3 regions of the Streptomyces sp. NBC_00005 genome follow, and region 3 is predicted to be linked to each of the others. Evidence: riboswitches for the same ligand, from Rfam matches in the RefSeq annotation. Region 3 holds a riboswitch; each other region holds the start of a gene.
The links. Region 3 has a riboswitch for thiamine pyrophosphate ahead of OG303_RS15980 (thiamine ABC transporter substrate binding subunit). Riboswitches for the same ligand answer to the same signal wherever they lie in the genome.
Positions count from the first base shown of each region.

Region 1 (5,858 bases), 2.0 Mb from region 3:
GATAGCCAGCGTGGTCGGCTTCGTCATCGGGCTGCTCTTCAAGGCGCTGGTCTTCGTGGCGCTGGTCGGCGGACTGATCTACGTCGTACGGAAGTTCACCTCGAGCTCCTCCTCGCGTAGCGACTGGTGAGGACCCCTGGCACCGGTGATCGGTAACAGGTATCACCGGTTCCCTCGCGCGAGGGAAGTTTTCCGGACGTGCCGCCTCATAGCGGCAATCGGCGATTAGAGTCCGGAATTCGACGCGGGGACGACCCCGCGAGCGGCGTACACCCCCTCCCGTGTTCCCCACAGCACGGGCTGCCCCCTCGCGCTTCGGGAGTGACCCTTGGCCACGGTAGACACCGCACTCACCACCCCCCACGCACCCCCCGCTCCGACCCCCGGGCGCCGCATCAGGCCCCCGGAACAGCCGGGCCCCTCGACGCAGGAGCGCGCGACGGCACCACCTGGACCGTCGCGCCGGACGGCACCTCCGGTGCAGCCGTCCCTCGTGCCGCCTTCCGCGCCGTCGCAGTCCGCGACCCTCATCGGATCCGTCCAGCGTGCGATGCGCCTGCTGGAATGCGTCGCCGAGCACCAGCACGGAGCTCCCGCCAAGCAACTGGCCCGCGAGACGGGCCTGGCGCTCCCGACGGCGTACCACCTGCTGCGCACCCTGGTCCACGAGGGCTATCTCTGCCGGGACAAGGGCCTGTTCTTCCTCGGTGACGCGGCCGTACGACTGGGCAGCAGCGGAGCCCAGCAGAAACGTCGCAGCATGGTCGTCGACGCGCTCGCCCGCTGGCGGGACGCGATCGGTGTGCCCGTGTACTACGCCGTGTACCGCGACGGCGAGATCGAGATCATGTGCGTCTCCGACACCCCGGGCAATCCGGCGGTCGAGGAGTGGGCCGACTTCCGCGAGACCGCGCACGCGCATGCGATCGGTCAGTGCCTGCTCTCCCAGCTCGACGACGACGCCCGCCGCGACCATCTCGACCGCTACCCCGTGCAGTCGATCACCCCGTACACCGTGCGTGACAACCACACCCTGCTCCGGCGGCTCGAGCGGATGCGGCGGATGGAGCCGGTGACGGAGCGGCAGGAGTACGCGCTGGGGACGGTCTGCGCGGCGATTCCGATCACAGTGGGTACGACGGCCGCGACGATGGCCATCTCTCTGCCTGCTCATCAGGCCGAGCGTCTGGCGTCCGCGGCCCAGCAGCTGCAGAGCGAAATCGGGCGACTGCTGGGGTCACTCGCGCTCTCTATCAGTATCTGAAAACTCACTCCTTGTGATCTGCCGTGTACTTTCAGCAAGATGCCACCAGTGTCAGGGGATCATTCCCAGCCAGTCGGCTTCACACGACGGGGTAGGCGATGCGCGAGTCCGTACAGGCAGAGGTCATGATGAGCTTTCTCGTGTCCGAGGAGCTTTCCTTCCGCATCCCGGTGGAGCTGCGTTACGAGACGTGTGATCCCTATGCGGTACGGCTGACCTTCCACCTGCCCGGTGACACACCGGTGACCTGGGCGTTCGGTCGCGAGCTGCTCATCGACGGGGTGGGACGGCCGTGCGGCGAGGGCGATGTGCGCGTGGCGCCCGCCGAACCGGACTCGTTGGCCGAGGTCCTGATCCGGCTTCAGGTCGGCCGCGACCAGGCGCTGTTCCGTTCGTCGACGGCGCCGCTCATCGCCTTCCTCGACCGCACCGACAAGCTGGTGCCGCTCGGCCAGGAGTGCTCCCGCGGCGACTTCGACGCCCACCTCGACGAGGCGCTGGACCGCATCCTGGCGGAGGAGCAGAGCGCGGGCTGAAGCGGGCGGCCGGGAGCGGCGGAACGCTTCTGCGTGGGGCGTGGAGGGTGCGGTGACGCCTCCCGACGGGCAGGCGGGGACAGGACCCTGAGACTGCCCGGAGGTTCTGTTCGCTCGTGCCGGAGGAGCCGCTCGCCTCAACGCTTGCGGCGGCGCCCCCGGCCCGTGCGCGCCGGAGCAGGTGCTGCGCCCACCGTCGCTGTCGCCATCGCCGGTTCCGGTCCCGGACGGTCGGCCGCGACCACCAGCGCCGCGAGCAGCGTCGTGACCGGTACCGAGGCGACCAGGCCGATCGAGCCCACCAGCGTGCGCACGATCTCCTCCGCCACCAGCTCGCTGTTGGCGACCGTCCCCACACCGCTCTGCGCGATGGAGAAGAGCAACAGCAAGGGCAGCGCGGCGCCCGCGTAGGCGAGGACGAGCGTGTTGACGACGGACGCGATGTGGTCGCGGCCGATGCGGATGCCCGCCCGGTACAGCCCCCGCCAGCCCATCGACGGATTGGCCTCGTGCAGCTCCCAGACCGCCGACGTCTGGGTGACCGTCACGTCGTCGAGGACACCGAGCGAACCGATGATGACGCCCGCGAGCAGCAGACCGCTCATGTCGATCGACGGGTACAGGCCGTGGATCAGGCCGGTGTTGTCGTCCGTGTTGCCGGTCAGTGCGGCCCAGCCGATGAACTCGGAGCCGAGCAGCCCGATCAGCACGAGCGACAGCAGTGTGCCCAGCACCGCCACGGACGTACGGGCCGACAGGCCGTGGCACATGTAGAGGGCGATCAGCATGATGGCACTCGACCCGATCACCGCCACGAGCAGCGGGTTCGAGCCCTGCAGGATCGCGGGCAGGATGAAGAAGGTCAGCACCATGAAACTGACGGCCAGAGCGACCAGCGCCATGAGGCCGCGCAGCCGGCCCACCACCACGACGGCGAGCGCGAAGATGCCGGCCAGCAGCGCCATCGGCAACCTGCGGTTCACATCGGCGACCGAGTACTGCAGGTCCTTGGGCGCCGAGGGCTCGTAGGCGGCCACGACCTTCTCACCCTCGTGCAACTGCCGCGACTGGTCCGGCTGCACGATCTCCGTGAACGTACGGCCCTTGTCCTTGCCCGTGTCGACGCGGATCGTCGCCTTCTTGCAGGTGCCCTTCGCCTGCTGCTCGGCGGAGGAGCCCTCGGATGTGGAGGTGTCGCCCGTCGGGGTCTCGCCCGAGGCGTTCACCGACTTGCAGCTCACGCTCACGACCTTGGTGACCGTCGCCTGCTGGGTCTGCCGGTCGAATCCCACGCCGGTGCGCTGGTGCGGCGGGGCACCACCGGGCCACAGCACCACGAGCCCGACCACCACGGCCGCGGTGAATGGGATGAGGATCGCCGCGATGACCTTGCGCAGGTGCTTGGAGACAGGGGCTGCCGGACCGTGGCTGTGCGAGTGACCGTGCCCGCCACCGGAACCGGGGTCGTGCCCATGTCCGCCACCGGCTCCAGGCCCGTGATCATGTCCGCCGTCGGCCCCCGGCGCATGGTTGTGCCCGGCACGGGGCCCAGGGCCGTTGCCGTTTCCGGAGCCGTGCCCGTAGGGCGGCTCCGGGGGTGGGTACGGGGGCTGATGTGTCGTGGTCACCGCCCGATCATCGCAAGAACGACAGGGGCCCTCTGTTCAGCGCGCCCGAATTGACGCTAGCGTGGAGGCACCTTTGCACACGCGGGAGCTCGGAGCACCGGGCTGAGAGGGCGCTGACCTCCGTCCCAGCGATGTTTCACGTGGAACATCACCGAAGTCGAGTGATGTTCCACACGAAACGTCGACAGACGGAAATCGCTGCGTCGACCGCCGAACCTGTTACCGGGTAATGCCGGCGTAGGGAGTAGGTCTCATGACCAACAAGGACGCACGCACGCCTGCCTCCAGCCAGGACGAACCGCCCCTTCGGGGCGAAACGTCGCAGGAGGCCGGGAAGTCCATCGGCTGGCACAAGGCGTACGTCGAGGGCTCGCGCCCCGATCTGCGGGTGCCGGTCCGCCAGGTGCACCTCACCAACGGGCAGTCGGTCACGCTGTACGACACCTCGGGCCCGTACACCGATCCGCTCACCGACACCGACGTCCGCCGGGGCCTCGCCCCGCTGCGCGAGAACTGGATCATCGCCCGCGGCGACACCGAGGAGTACGCGGGCCGTCCCGCCCGTCCCGAGGACGACGGGATCAAGCACACCTCTCCGCGAGGCGGTCTGCGCAACCTCGACGCGGTCTTCCCGGGGCGGCCGCGTCTGCCGCGTCGCAGCCGTGACGGCAAGGCGGTCACACAGCTCGCGTACGCCCGCCGCGGGGAGATCACACCGGAGATGGAGTACGTGGCCATCCGGGAGAACGTGTCGCCCGAGGTCGTTCGCGAGGAGATTGCGGCGGGCCGCGCGGTACTGCCGGCCAACGTCAACCACCCCGAGATCGAGCCGATGATCATCGGCAAGCGGTTCCTGGTGAAGGTCAACGCCAACATCGGCAACTCCGCGGTGACGTCCTCCATCGAGGAGGAGGTCGAGAAGATGACCTGGGCGACCCGCTGGGGCGCCGACACGGTCATGGACCTGTCCACCGGTCGCAACATCCACACCACGCGTGAATGGGTGCTGCGCAACTCCCCCGTTCCCATCGGCACGGTGCCGCTCTATCAGGCTCTGGAGAAGGTGGACGGCCGCGCCGAGGAGCTGACCTGGGAGATCTACAAGGACACCGTCATCGAACAGGCCGAGCAGGGCGTGGACTACATGACGGTCCATGCGGGCGTCCGCCTGCCGTACGTCCCGCTCACCGCGAACCGCAAGACCGGCATCGTCTCGCGCGGCGGCTCGATCATGGCCGCGTGGTGCCTCGCGCACCACAAGGAGTCGTTCCTGTACGAGAACTTCGAGGAACTCTGCGAGATCCTCGCGGCCTACGACGTCACCTACTCGCTGGGCGACGGTCTGCGGCCGGGCTCGATCGCGGACGCCAACGACGAGGCCCAGTTCGCGGAGTTGCGCACGCTCGGGGAACTCAACCGGATCGCGAAGCGTTTCAACGTACAGACCATGATCGAGGGCCCGGGACACGTCCCGATGCACAAGATCAAGGAGAACATCGACCTTCAGCAGGAGATCTGCGATGAAGCTCCGTTCTATACGCTCGGCCCGCTGACGACGGACGTCGCGCCGGCGTACGACCACATCACCTCCGGCATCGGTGCCGCGATGATCGCCTGGTGGGGCACGGCCATGCTCTGCTACGTCACGCCCAAGGAACACCTGGGCCTGCCCAACCGAGACGACGTCAAGACCGGCGTCATCACCTACAAGATCGCCGCCCACGCAGCCGACCTCGCCAAGGGGCATCCCGGTGCGCAGGACTGGGACGACGCCCTGTCCGACGCCCGCTTCGAGTTCCGGTGGGAGGACCAGTTCAACCTCGCCCTGGACCCGGACACGGCACGGGAGTTCCACGACGAGACCCTCCCGGCGGAGCCGGCCAAGACCGCCCACTTCTGCTCGATGTGCGGTCCGAAGTTCTGCTCGATGAAGATCTCCCACGACATCCGCCGTGAGCACGGCGGAAGCAGGGCGGAGATCGAGGAGGGCATGGCCGAGAAGTCGAAGGAGTTCGCGGCGGCCGGCAACAGGGTGTATCTGCCGATCGCGGATTGACCCACGCCGGTGCGAGTGGCTCTCTCGACGTAGAAGACGGTCCCGCTCTTCGGCGTGCGTTGCCGTAGGGCGGAGCCGTCCGGGCGGGTCGGTGTTCGGCTTGCGCTCCCCCGGCGGACCTTGGCGGGCCCTTCTGATGCGGAGGGCGCAAGCCGACGGTCACTCCGGCTGGTGGTCCGGGCCTCCGAAGTCCGGGCTGGTGTAGTCCGGGCTGCTGAAGCTCGGGCGTGAGCCGGGGGCCGGACCGTCTCCCGGGCTGCTGAAGCCCGGGCGGCCGTAGCCGAGATGTGGCATGCGGCTGGTCGGCGTCGACGGTGTCGTGCTGTGCAGTGCCGCGGCGGTGCCTGGGTCGGCGAGTGCCTCTCGAAGGAACG
Region 1 covers NZ_CP108316.1:5,547,374-5,553,231, forward strand. The annotation lists gene OG303_RS25465 (DUF5326 family protein) at 1-130, shown strand, start outside; gene OG303_RS25470 (IclR family transcriptional regulator) at 479-1,264, shown strand; gene OG303_RS25475 (SsgA family sporulation/cell division regulator) at 1,363-1,800, shown strand; gene OG303_RS25480 (YibE/F family protein) at 1,938-3,428, opposite strand; TPP riboswitch at 3,500-3,689, shown strand; gene thiC (phosphomethylpyrimidine synthase ThiC) at 3,682-5,484, shown strand; gene OG303_RS25490 (hypothetical protein) at 5,644-5,858, opposite strand, start outside.
Region 1: another riboswitch for thiamine pyrophosphate. It lies ahead of thiC (phosphomethylpyrimidine synthase ThiC); the one in region 3 lies ahead of OG303_RS15980 (thiamine ABC transporter substrate binding subunit).

Region 2 (5,858 bases), 4.3 Mb from region 3:
GCATCCCAGCTCCATCGCGAGCGCCGCGTCCGACGCCGTACCGGCGCCCGCGTCCAGGATCACCGGCACACGCGCGTGCTCGGTGATCAGCTGGAAGTTGTGCGGGTTGCGGATCCCGAGCCCGGAGCCGATCGGCGAACCGAGCGGCATGATCGCCGCACAGCCGACGTCCTCCAGCTTCCGGGCGAGAACGGGATCGTCGTTCGTGTACGGCAGCACAGTGAAGCCGTCGTCGACCAGGGTCTCGGCAGCGTCCAGCAGCTCGATCGGGTCGGGCAGCAGGGTGCGCTCGTCGGCGATGACCTCAAGTTTGATCAGTTCGGTGCCGAGCGCCTCGCGCGCGAGGCGGGCGGTGAGGACGGCCTCCCCGGCGGTGAAGCAGCCCGCTGTGTTCGGCAGCACCTGGATGCCGAGCTTGTCCAGGACGGACAGCACCGAGCCGTGCACCGAGGGGTTCACGCGCCGCATCGCGACCGTCGTCAGCTCCGTGCCGGACGCCACCAGCGCCCGCTCCAGCACCTCCAGGCTGGGGGCACCGCCGGTGCCCATGATCAGGCGGGACGTGAAGGACGTACCGCCGATGACAAAGGGGTCGTCGGCCATGGGTCAGCCTCCTTGGACGGCGGTGAGGACCTCGACGCGGTCCCCCTCGGAGAGGGAGGTCGACGGCCACTGCGCGCGCGGGACGACGGTTTCGTTCAGGGCGGCGGCGACTCCGGCAGGGGCCGGGGTCAGCGTGCGCACGACGGTGTCGAGAGCCGTTCCGGGAGCGAACTCCCGTGACTCTCCGTTGACGGAGATGTTCATGCGGGCTGCTCCAGGAGAGCGAAACGCCTGGGGGTGAACGGGCGCGCCTCGTCCGGGAGTTCACCGGTGGCCAGGACCTGCGCCAGCGCGTCGCCGGTGACCGGCGTGAGCAGCACGCCGTTGCGGTAGTGGCCGGTGGCCAGCAGGAGTCCGGGGAGTTCCGTGGGGCCGAGCAGCGGCGCGTTGTCGGGGGAGCCGGGACGCAGCCCCGCGCGCGTCTCCGTCAGCGGCAGTTCCGTGATCCCGGGGACCAGCTCGTGCGCGTCGCGCAGCAGCTCGTACACCCCGCCCGCGGTCACCGTCGTGTCCCAGCCCAGCTCCTCGCTGGTCGCGCCGATCACCAGCTCGCCGTTCTCCCGCGGCACCAGGTAGACCTGGCTGCCGCGGACGACGGCGCGCACGGTGCGGCTCAGGAACGGCGCGTAGCGCTTCGGCACGGTCAGCCGCAGCACCTGCCCCTTCACCGGCCGCACGGGCGGCAGTACCTCGTCCGGCACGCCCGCGAGCCGCCCGCTGAGGCTGCCGGCGGCCAGCACGACCTGGGCGGCGCTCAGCTCGGTGCCGTCCGCGGTCGTGACGCCGGCGGCCCGGTCCCGTACGACGCGCAGGCGCTCGGCCCACACCCGGTGGAAGACCACCCCGGCCCGCTCGCACGCGGCCACCAGCGCGCGTGCCAGCCGCCGCGGGTCGATCTGGTGGTCGCCGTCCACCCGGAGCCCGCCGCGCACGCCCGGCGCGAGCATCGGCTCCAGGCGCCGGCAGTCGCGCCCGGACAGCCACTCGGACTCCAGGCCCGACTGCCGCTGCAGGGCGTGCAGTTCGCGCAGATGGGCGCGGTCGTCGGCGTCCAGGGCGACGGCGAGTGTGCCGCACTGGCGGTAGCCGAGGTCGTGACCGGTGAGGTCGGTGAGCTCGGCCGCGAAGTCCGGATAGCGGCGGGCCGAGGCGAGGTTCAGGCCGAGCAGCGTCTGCTCGCCGTAGTGCAGCTCCGTGACCGCGGCCAGCATCCCGGCGGCCACCTGGGCGGCCCCGCCGCCCGGCTCCGGGTCCACGACGGCCGTGGCCAACCCGCGCTGCGCGGCCCGCCAAGCCGTGACCAGGCCGATGATTCCGCCCCCGATGACGAGGACGTCTGACGTACGTGACGACATGGGCGTCCAACCCCTCCCTTCGCCGGCATGACCCGGATCAGGTTCGTACGGTCGGAGGCCGCCAGCCTCCCTCTCAGCCCGGTGCGTCCGGGCTCCCGCGAGTGCTTGTACGTTGGCCACCCTAGCCCGCCGCTCCGCGCCTCTGTAAGGGAGCCTCCCGCCATGCCCCGCTCGCTGGACGGCCTCGTCCTCGCGCCCCTCGCCGACCAGGCCCCAGGTCAGGTGGGTACGCGCACCCGGTTCACGTACCACGAGAAGGACGGCGAGATCTGGGCCGAGTACGCGGGCGGCGATGTAGTACGCGGCCATCTGGTGGGTACTCGGGCCGGTGACCGGCTGGACTTCCGGTACGTCCAGCTCAAGCACGACGGGACGACGTCCTCGGGGCACTGCGTGTCGACGGTGACGGAGTTGCCCGACGGGCGGGTGCGGCTCGAGGAGACGTGGGAGTGGGAGTCGCAGCCCGGCAGCGGGACCAGTGTGGTGGAACAGGTCGCCGACGTCTGAACAGGCCGTTGTGCAGCATGTCACGGCGCACGAGTCCTGACTGACAATCTGTCAGTTGTCTATGGTGATCAGGTGAGCGAGCAGACGCGGGAATCGGGCACGTCGCAGCCGCGGCGCGTGGTCGTCGTGGGCGCAGGCATGGCCGGCGTGCAGACCGCGGTCGCCCTGCGGGAGCAGGGTTTCACCGGCACCGTGACGCTGATCGGCGCCGAGCCCCACCAGCCGTACGACCGGCCGCCGCTGTCCAAGGCGGTCCTGCTCGGCAAGTCAGAGGGCTCCGCCTTCGACGTCGACTTCGAGGCGCTCGGCATCGAACTGCAGCTGGGGCGCGAGGTGCTGGGCGTGCGCCCCGGCGAGCACGAGCTGGACACCGAGGCCGGGCCCGTCCCCTACGACGTCCTGGTCCTCGCCACCGGAGCCGAGCCGATCCGGCTGCCCGGCGCGGAGGGCGTGCCCGGCGTGCATCTGCTGCGCACCCTGGACGACGCCGAGCGGCTGCGGCCCGTGCTCGCCCGGCAGCACGACATCGTGGTCGTCGGCGCGGGCTGGATCGGCGCGGAGTTCGCCACGGCGGCGCGCGAGGCGGGCTGCGCGGTGACGGTCGTCGAGGCAGCGGACCGGCCGCTCGCGGGCGCACTGCCCGCCGAGGTGGCCGCGCCGATGGCCGCCTGGTACGCCGACTCCGGTGCCGCGCTGCGTACGCACGCACGCGTGGAGCGCATCGAGCCGGGCGAGGTCGTCCTCGACGACGGCTCGCGGCTGCCCGCGGGCGCCGTCGTGGTCGGGATCGGCGCGCGCCCCGCCACGGCCTGGCTGACCGGCGCCGGCATCGAGCTCGGCGCGCACCGCGAGGTCGTGGCCGACGCCCACCTGCGCACCTCGGCACCCGACGTCTACGCCGTCGGCGACTGCGCCTCCTTCCCCTCGGGACGGTATGGCGAGCGCCTGCTCGTCCACCACTGGGACAACGCCCTCCAGGGTCCGCGCACGGTGGCCACCAACATCATCGGCGAGGCCACCGGCGAGCCCCTGGCCGTCTACGACCCGGTCCCGTACTTCTGGTCCGAGCAGTTCGGCCGTTTCGTCCAGTACGCCGGCCACCACGCCTCCGCCGACACGACCCTGTGGCGCGGCGACCCGTCGGGCCCCTCCTGGTCCGTCTGCTGGCTGCGCGACGGCCGCCTGGTCGGACTGCTGGCGGTGGGCAGGCCGAGGGACCTGGCGCAGGGCAGGCGGCTGATCGAGGCGGGCACGCCGATGGACCCGGAGCTGCTGGCGGATCCGACGAGGCCTTTGAAGGGGGCCACGGCGTAGATCCGGGCGTCCGAAGGCGGCCACGGCGTCCACAGGCGGCATGGCGTAATGAAAAGCCGCAGGTCGGGCGGTCCTGGCTTCCGACTGTCAGTGCGGGATGGCAGGCTTGATTCCGTGACCGAGATTGACGCAAAGATCGATGCTCTCGTCCCCGCCTGGCTCACCCTCCCCGACATCGCAGAGATGCTCGATGTCGAGGTGACGCGTGTGCGGCAGCTGGTCAAGGAGGGCCAGCTCATTGCCGTACGCCGTGGTGAGAACCGCGCGCTGCACGTCCCCGCCGCCTTCATCGACGGGGCCGAGCAGAAGGTCGTCAAGGGCCTGTCCGGGACCCTGACGCTCCTGCGGGACGACGGCTTCTCCGACGAAGAGATGCTCGAGTGGCTCTTCACCCCCGACGAGAGCCTGCCCGGTACCCCCGCACAGGCCCTCAGCGAGAATCGCGGCACGGAGGTGAAGCGCCGGGCCCAGGCGCTCGCCGTCTGATCCGACCCGGCTGAACCGAACACCGTCCGGCGTACGGGCCGGGGTCCGCACAGGCCACGGCCGTGGTTCACTGCGGGCCGCAGCCCGTACGCCACCGACCACGGGGGGAACATCCGCATGCCCGACACCGCCGCCACCGCACGAGCCCGGCTCGCCGACGCCCGCGTCTACCTCTGCACGGACGCCCGCAGACGACAGGGCGATCTGCCCGAGTTCCTGGACGCGGTCCTGGCGAGCGGTGTCGACATAGTGCAGCTGCGCGACAAGGGCATGGAGGCCGCCGAGGAGCTGGAGCACCTGAAGGTCTTCGCCGACGCCTGCGCCCGCCACGGCAAGCTCCTCGCCGTCAACGACCGAGCCGACGTCGCGCACGCCGCCGGCGCCGACGTACTCCACCTCGGGCAGGGCGACCTCCCGGTGCCCGCGGCCCGCGCGATCCTCGGGGACGACGTCCTCATGGGCCGCTCCACGCACGCCGAGTCGGAGGTGGCCGCGGCCGCCGTCCAGGAGGGCGTCGACTACTTCTGCACCGGCCCGTGCTGGCCGACCCCCACCAAGCCCGGCCGCCACGCCCCCGGCCTCGACCTGGTCCGGTACACCACCGCCCTCGCCACCGACCGCCCCTGGTTCGCCATCGGCGGCATCGACCTGGGCAACCTCGACGAGGTGCTCGAGGCCGGAGCCCGCCGGGTGGTGGTCGTCCGCGCGATCACGGAGGCGGACGACCCGGGCGAGGCGGCGACGGAGTTCGCGAAGCGACTGCGGAGCGCCTAGCGGAGTCCGGGCCCGGTCTCGTCGTCCGACGGGGGTGTCCGATGGGTGGACAACTAATCGACAAATCCGGCAAATGTCCCGCATCCGGTTGGGGGACTGCCGCCCCCTGGCTAACCTGCGGGTATGGCCCTCGGAACCGCATCCACCAGGACTGACCACGCACGCACCGTGCGCGACATGCTCGCGTCCGGCAAGACGACGTACTCGTTCGAGTTCTGGGCCCCCAAGACGGAGAAGGGCGAGCGGAACCTCTGGAACGCGCTGCGCAGGGTCGAGGCCGTGGCCCCCAGCTTCGTCTCCGTGACGTACGGCGCGGGCGGCTCCACGCGCGCGGGCACGGTGAAGGCGACCGAGCAGATCGCCGCCGACACCACCCTGACCCCGGTCGCCCACCTCACCGCGGTCAACCACTCCCTCGCCGAGCTGCGCAACATCATCGGCCAGTACGCGGACGCAGGGATCCGCAACATGCTCGCCGTGCGCGGCGATCCGCCCGGCGACCCCATGGGCGACTGGGTGCCGCACCCGACGGGACTGACCTACGCCGCCGAACTCGTCCGACTCATCAAGGAATCGGGCGACTTCTGCGTAGGCGTCGCGGCCTTCCCGGAGATGCACCCGCGCTCCGACAGCTGGGACACGGACGTCACCCACTTCGTCGACAAGTGCCGGGCCGGCGCCGACTACGCGATCACGCAGATGTTCTTCCAGCCGGAGTCCTATCTGCGGCTGCGTGACCGAGTCGCCGCGGCCGGCTGTGAGACCCCCGTCATCCCCGAGGTCATGCCGGTGACCAGCGTGAAGATGCTGGAGCGGTTG
Region 2 covers NZ_CP108316.1:7,794,899-7,800,756, forward strand. The annotation lists gene OG303_RS35720 (thiazole synthase) at 1-603, opposite strand, end outside; gene thiS (sulfur carrier protein ThiS) at 607-807, opposite strand; gene thiO (glycine oxidase ThiO) at 804-1,958, opposite strand; TPP riboswitch at 1,955-2,067, opposite strand; gene OG303_RS35735 (hypothetical protein) at 2,121-2,465, shown strand; gene OG303_RS35740 (NAD(P)/FAD-dependent oxidoreductase) at 2,538-3,779, shown strand; gene OG303_RS35745 (Rv2175c family DNA-binding protein) at 3,894-4,265, shown strand; gene thiE (thiamine phosphate synthase) at 4,383-5,039, shown strand; gene metF (methylenetetrahydrofolate reductase [NAD(P)H]) at 5,163-5,858, shown strand, end outside.
Region 2: another riboswitch for thiamine pyrophosphate. It lies ahead of thiO (glycine oxidase ThiO); the one in region 3 lies ahead of OG303_RS15980 (thiamine ABC transporter substrate binding subunit).

Region 3 (5,858 bases):
CCACTTCGAGCGTGGAGAAGGTGGGACCGCCGAGGATCTGCACCACGCCGAAGGAGGTGAAGGTGAAGAGGAAGACCATGAGAGCGGCCGCGGCGACGGCGGGCGCGAGGGCGGGCAGCGTCACCCTCCGCCAGGCCTGGAGCGACGACGCGCCGAGCATCCGCGCCGCCTCCTCCTGACGCGGATCGAGCTGCCCCCACAGCCCGCCGACGGTCCGTACGACGACGGCGTAGTTGAAGAAGACGTGCGCGAGCAGGATGGCCCAGACGGTGGTGTCCAGCCGCACGCCCCACAGCTCGTCGAGCAGTCCCCCGCGCCCGACGAGCGCCAGGAACGCCGTACCGACGACGACCGTCGGCAGGACGAACGGGACGGTGACGACGGCCCGCAGCACCTGCTTGCCCGGGAAGTCGAGGCGCGCGAAGACGTACGCGCCCGGCAGGGCGATCAGCAGCGTGAGCGCGGTGGACGCGAGCGCCTGCCAGGTGGTGAACCACAGGACGTGCCGGATGTCGGACTGCGTGACGACGTCCACGATCCGGCCGAACCGCCAGGCCCCGTCGACCTTGAGCCCGCGCGCCACGATCGCGGCGACGGGCCAGGCGAAGAACACCGCGAAGAACGCGACGGGCACGGCCATGAGCCCGAGCCGCGCCGCGCTCCCCGCCCGGTCCTTGTGGACGGCCGCGTCGGTTACTTCAGTACGAGCGAGGTCCACGACTTGACCCACTGGTCACGGTTGGCGGCGATCTTGGTCGGGGCCATGATCTCGGGGTCCTTCGCGGCGGGCCCGTACTCGGTGAACTCCTTGGGCACCGTCGCCCCCTCGATGACCGGGTAGACGAACATGTTCAGCGGCATGTCCTCCTGGAACTCCTTGCCGACCAGGAAGTCGATGAAGGCCTTGCCACCCTTGCTGTTCTTGGCGTTGCTGAGCAGTCCGGCGTACTCGATCTGCCGGAAGCAGGTCCCGTACGACACCCCGGTCGGCGCGGTCTTCGGCTTCGGGTCGGCGTAGATGACCTCGGCGGGCGGCGAGGAGGCGTACGAGACGACGAGCGGCCGGTCGGCCTTGGCCTTCTTGCCGCCGGCGGACCCGGAGAACTCCTCGTTGTACGCCTGCTCCCAGCCGTCGACGACCTTGACCCCGTTCGCCTTGAGCTTCTTCCAGTAGCCCTGCCATCCGTCGTTGCCGTACTTGGCGGCGGTGCCGAGCAGGAAGCCGAGGCCGGGCGAGGAGGTGGAGGCGTTCTCGGTGACGAGGAGGTTCTTGTACGCGGGCTTGATCAGGTCGTCGAAGGAGGCCGGCGGGGCCAGCTTGTGCTTGCTGAAGTAGGCCTTGTCGTAGTTGACGCAGATGTCGCCGGAGTCGATCGGCGTGACCCGGTGCTTGGTCTGGTCGACCCGGTACTGGGCCTTGATGCCGGCGGCGCCCTTGGCCTCGTACGACTGGAAGAGACCGTTGTCGAGCGCCCGCGAGAGCAGGGTGTTGTCGACGCCGAAGAAGACGTCGCCCTGCGGGTTGTCCTTGGTGAGGATGGCCTTGTTGACGGCCTGCCCGGCGTCGCCGTCCTTGAGGACGTGGACCTTGTAGCCGGACTGCTTCTCGAAGTCGGCGAGGACGCTCTTCGAGACGGCCCACGAGTCGTGACTGACGAGCGTGACGGTCTTGGAGTTCCCGGAGCCCTCGCTGCCGGACGACGACCCGCACGCGGACAGCGTGATCAGGCCGAGGCCGACCGCGGCGGCCACGAACGCCTTGGTGTGCATGTTGGTGTGCACTGAATTTCCTCCTGGCTGACCAGGAAGAGACGCGGCCCTGCCCGGGACCGCCGGAGGATTCCACCGGCTCCCGGGCAGGGCGCAACAGCTCGAGTGAAGACCGAACTTCCTACCCAGAATGACCTGGGCAAGGTTCAGAGGGTCTGCGGCCCGATTGCCGCACTCTCAGCGCTGTGGCGCTCCCCTGTCGGAATATGAAGATGTACGTACGGGCTCAGATTACCGCTCGGTGGCCGCGAGCTGACCGCAGGCCCCGTCGATCTCCTGACCACGGGTGTCCCGAACCGTCACCGGCACACCGTGCGCGGCGATGGCCTCGACGAACGCCTTCTCGTCCTCGGGCCGGGACGCCGTCCACTTCGACCCGGGCGTCGGGTTCAGCGGGATGAGGTTGACGTGCACGGGCTTGCCCTTGAGCAGCCGCCCGAGCCGGTCACCGCGCCAGGCCTGGTCGTTGATGTCGCGAATGAGGGCGTACTCGATGGACAGCCGGCGTCCGCTCTTCTCGACGTACTCGAACCCGGCGTCGAGAACCTCGCGCACCTTCCACCGCGTGTTCACGGGGACGAGGGTGTCACGCAGCTCGTCGTCGGGAGCGTGCAGCGAGATGGCGAGCCGGCACTTGAAGCCCTCGTCGGCGAACCGGTGGATCGCCGGGACGAGCCCGACGGTCGACACGGTGATGCCGCGCTGCGACAGCCCGAGCCCGTCCGGGGCAGGGTCGGTGAGCGCCCGAACAGCTCCGACGACCCGCTTGTAGTTGGCGAGCGGCTCACCCATCCCCATGAAGACGATGTTGGACAGCCGCGCCGGCCCGCCGGGCACCTCCCCGTCCCGCAGAGCCCGCATCCCGTCCACGATCTGATGCACGATCTCGGCGGTCGACAGATTCCGGTCGAGCCCCGCCTGCCCGGTCGCACAGAACGGGCAGTTCATCCCGCACCCCGCCTGCGAGCTGATGCACATGGTCACCCGGTCCGGGTAGCGCATCAGCACGGACTCGACGAGCGTGCCGTCGAAGAGCCGCCACAAGGTCTTCCTCGTCGTCCCCTGGTCGGTCGACAGATGCCGTACGACGGTCATCAGCTCGGGCAGCAGCGCGTCCTGCAACTTGCCGCGCGAACCGGCCGGGATGTCGGTCCACTCCGCCGGGTCGTGCGCGTACCGCGCGAAGTAGTGCTGCGAGAGCTGCTTGGCACGAAACGGCTTCTCGCCGATCTCGGCCACCGCTTCCTTGCGCTCGGCAGGGGTGAGATCGGCAAGGTGCCGCGGCGGCTTCTTGGCTCCGCGGGGGGCAACGAAAGTGAGTTCTCCGGGCTTAGGCATAGCCGTACCAGTGTCGCAGATCAAATGGTGTGACCAGGGGCGCGAGCCGTGCGTTGTGGTCGTTGACGGTCGTCTCTGGTCGTCGTGGGCCCTCCTCGGACGGCCCAGTGACGGCCCGAAGGCTCGCACCCTGCGGCTACGTCGATGCAGGTGGCTGGCCTAGCTCAGGTCCAGCACCACAAGTTGCTCACCATTGAGAGGATAGATCGCGACCTGCCCGTGCGGATCAAGCCGGAGCGGCGCACCGGCACCCAGAGCTTCGAACCCAAGTCGGCCGTACCAGCGAGCGAGGGCCGGTTTGTCGATGTCTACCTGGGCGTACAGGACGCCGTAGTCAGCGGCGCCGTACTCATCGACGAAAGCCCTCACCAGCGCCTCACCGATCCTGTCGCCCCGCCGCTGGGGAGCAACGGCGACGGCCTTGAGTTTCGCGATAGAGCGAGCTACGCCGGCCACCACCGGCCGTGGGGCCTCCGCCGCCTGTAACCGGCGCAAGAGACTGCCAGGCGGCAAGGCGAGGAGCGCACCGACGAGCTGAGCATCCTCTTCCGCTTCGGCGACTAGCGCCCGGCGTAGACCCGCTCCAGACGTGCCATAGGTACCCGCATCAATGTGCTGTGCCGCATAGTCGAGATCGTCATAGTCGGTGTCAATCGCCGAAAGCAGATCCAACACTCGCTGTCCCTCACCACGGCGCGCCTGCCTGATCGCAACCCCTTCGACCTCGCAGACGTACGCAGATCCCGACGCTTGCGCTTCAAGAGTGCTGCCCCGTCTACGGCGCGGCTTGTTCTTCTTAACCCTCCCCATGTGCAGCCACGGTAGGGCCTTCCACAACCCGACACCAGAGCGCCCAAGCCTGACGCATTAGGGGCCTCCAGACGACTGGCCACTGAACACATTTAGTTCGATTCGCTTGTTCGAGTGTCATGTCATGACCTTAAATGTACGATCTCTGATTCTGGCCATCAGATTCGAGGGGTGGGGACCCATGGTCGATGCAACAGGTGACTCGAAAAGCAAAGCAAGGCGCTCCACTCTGTACCGACTCATCGATACGGAGTCCACTGGCGCCGGACTTCGAGAAGCGCTCGCCGATTACTACGCGAGCCATGAGGACTTCACCGTCGAATCGACTGAAATCGATGGAGTTCCCGCCATAGCGATTTGGGGAATCGTAGGCAAGAAGGACCGGACAGACTGGAGTACCGCCTTCAAATCCCTTACAGGAAAAGATGCGAAAATATCAAACCGCGCCGCAGCCGGGGCCATCATGATAGGAGTATCCGGAGGGCCATATGCCCTAACCTTCGGCATGGGGCACCTACTCATCGACCCGTCTCGAATAGATCCCGGATTTGGACTTTCGTTCTCAATTCGATCCATTGAGCCGAAGCTTATTCGACAGGTGACACGCAACATTCTTGACAGTCGAGCGAGAGTGGACCGTAGCACCGTACCTGGAGGACAGTCGATTCGAGGGTTCGGGATCGAGTCCTATGGAGAAATCGTCAGTCGACTCGCGGGTACCCTCGAAAAAGCGTCAATGACTTTCAATAGGGAAAAACCAAAGAAGGTCGGCATAGCCGCCGCCGACTCTCTAAAAATACCACTGGGCGTAAAGCCTGCGGACCTCATCGGAGACCTACACGAGATAACGAGAATCACCCAAACTTCTTCACCCGTTCCCGAGTTGGGATTTATTGACCAGATTCGATCGCTCAAATCGAGCAATAAGCAGGTCAGCAAACTCGAAACCAAACTGTCGCAAGCGCTGAGCTCCGCAGACCGAGGACCCTTGGCTTTGACCCTCCCCGCAGAGTGCGAAGAGCATGAACATGCGACGAATTCGTATCGCATCAAGATTGCCTCGGAGCGCTTCGAGGTTCTCGAAGAGCTGAACATCGCAGATGTTTTGGAACGTGTTGAATCCCTTCCTCTTGGTGAGCGGATGGACGCCCTGCGATCTGGCTACATTCAGATGTGCTCTGACGCTGATGGTCGAGACAAGGTCAGTAGACAAATCAAGGCACACAAGTGGCTAGCGTTTGAGGCAGGACTAGACGCCGGACACTACTTTTATCACCAAGGGCGCTGGTTCGAGGTGGGGGACAACTATCTCGACTTCCTTCAGAGTCGACTGGATGAGGTGTTTGCCCGCCCAGCATCAATTCGGCTACCTAAGTGGGACAGCCGCTGGGCAGAGGAAGAGGACTATAATCGGGAGGCCGCAAAAGCCATCCCCGGTGGCGCCGTCTGCCTCGACCGGAAGAAGATCCACACGAAACAACACCCCTACGGAATCGAGGCCTGCGACATAATCGGACCGAACAATGAATTGATACACGTCAAGAGAGCTTCCAGCTCCGCCCCACTAAGTCATCTATTTGCCCAAGGGTGGACATCTATTGAAGCACTTAGAGCTGACCGAGAAGCAAGAGTCAAACTTCTAGCTCGCATCAGGCAGCGGAGCAACACTCACGCTTTCGATCCAAGCGTGAAGCCGAAAAAGCTAATCTACGGCATTGCCATCAAGGATGACGCAACGGTCTCCAGGGGAAACCTGTTCACCTTTTCCCAGGTGGCACTCATGAGAGCCATTAACGCGCTGGAAAACGCTGATGTCGATGTGGAGGTCATCCCCATCGCTCAATAAGGGCAGGGCCACTCTGCCGAGTAAGGAGCGGCCCAGGGCTCGCACAGGAAGAGACCCGGACACTTCGTCCGGGTCTCTTCCTGTGCGAGCCCTC
Region 3 covers NZ_CP108316.1:3,505,829-3,511,686, forward strand. The annotation lists gene OG303_RS15975 (ABC transporter permease) at 1-640, opposite strand, end outside; gene OG303_RS15980 (thiamine ABC transporter substrate binding subunit) at 694-1,770, opposite strand; TPP riboswitch at 1,871-1,978, opposite strand; gene rlmN (23S rRNA (adenine(2503)-C(2))-methyltransferase RlmN) at 2,002-3,108, opposite strand; gene OG303_RS15990 (GNAT family N-acetyltransferase) at 3,268-3,783, opposite strand; gene OG303_RS15995 (DUF6119 family protein) at 4,100-5,764, shown strand.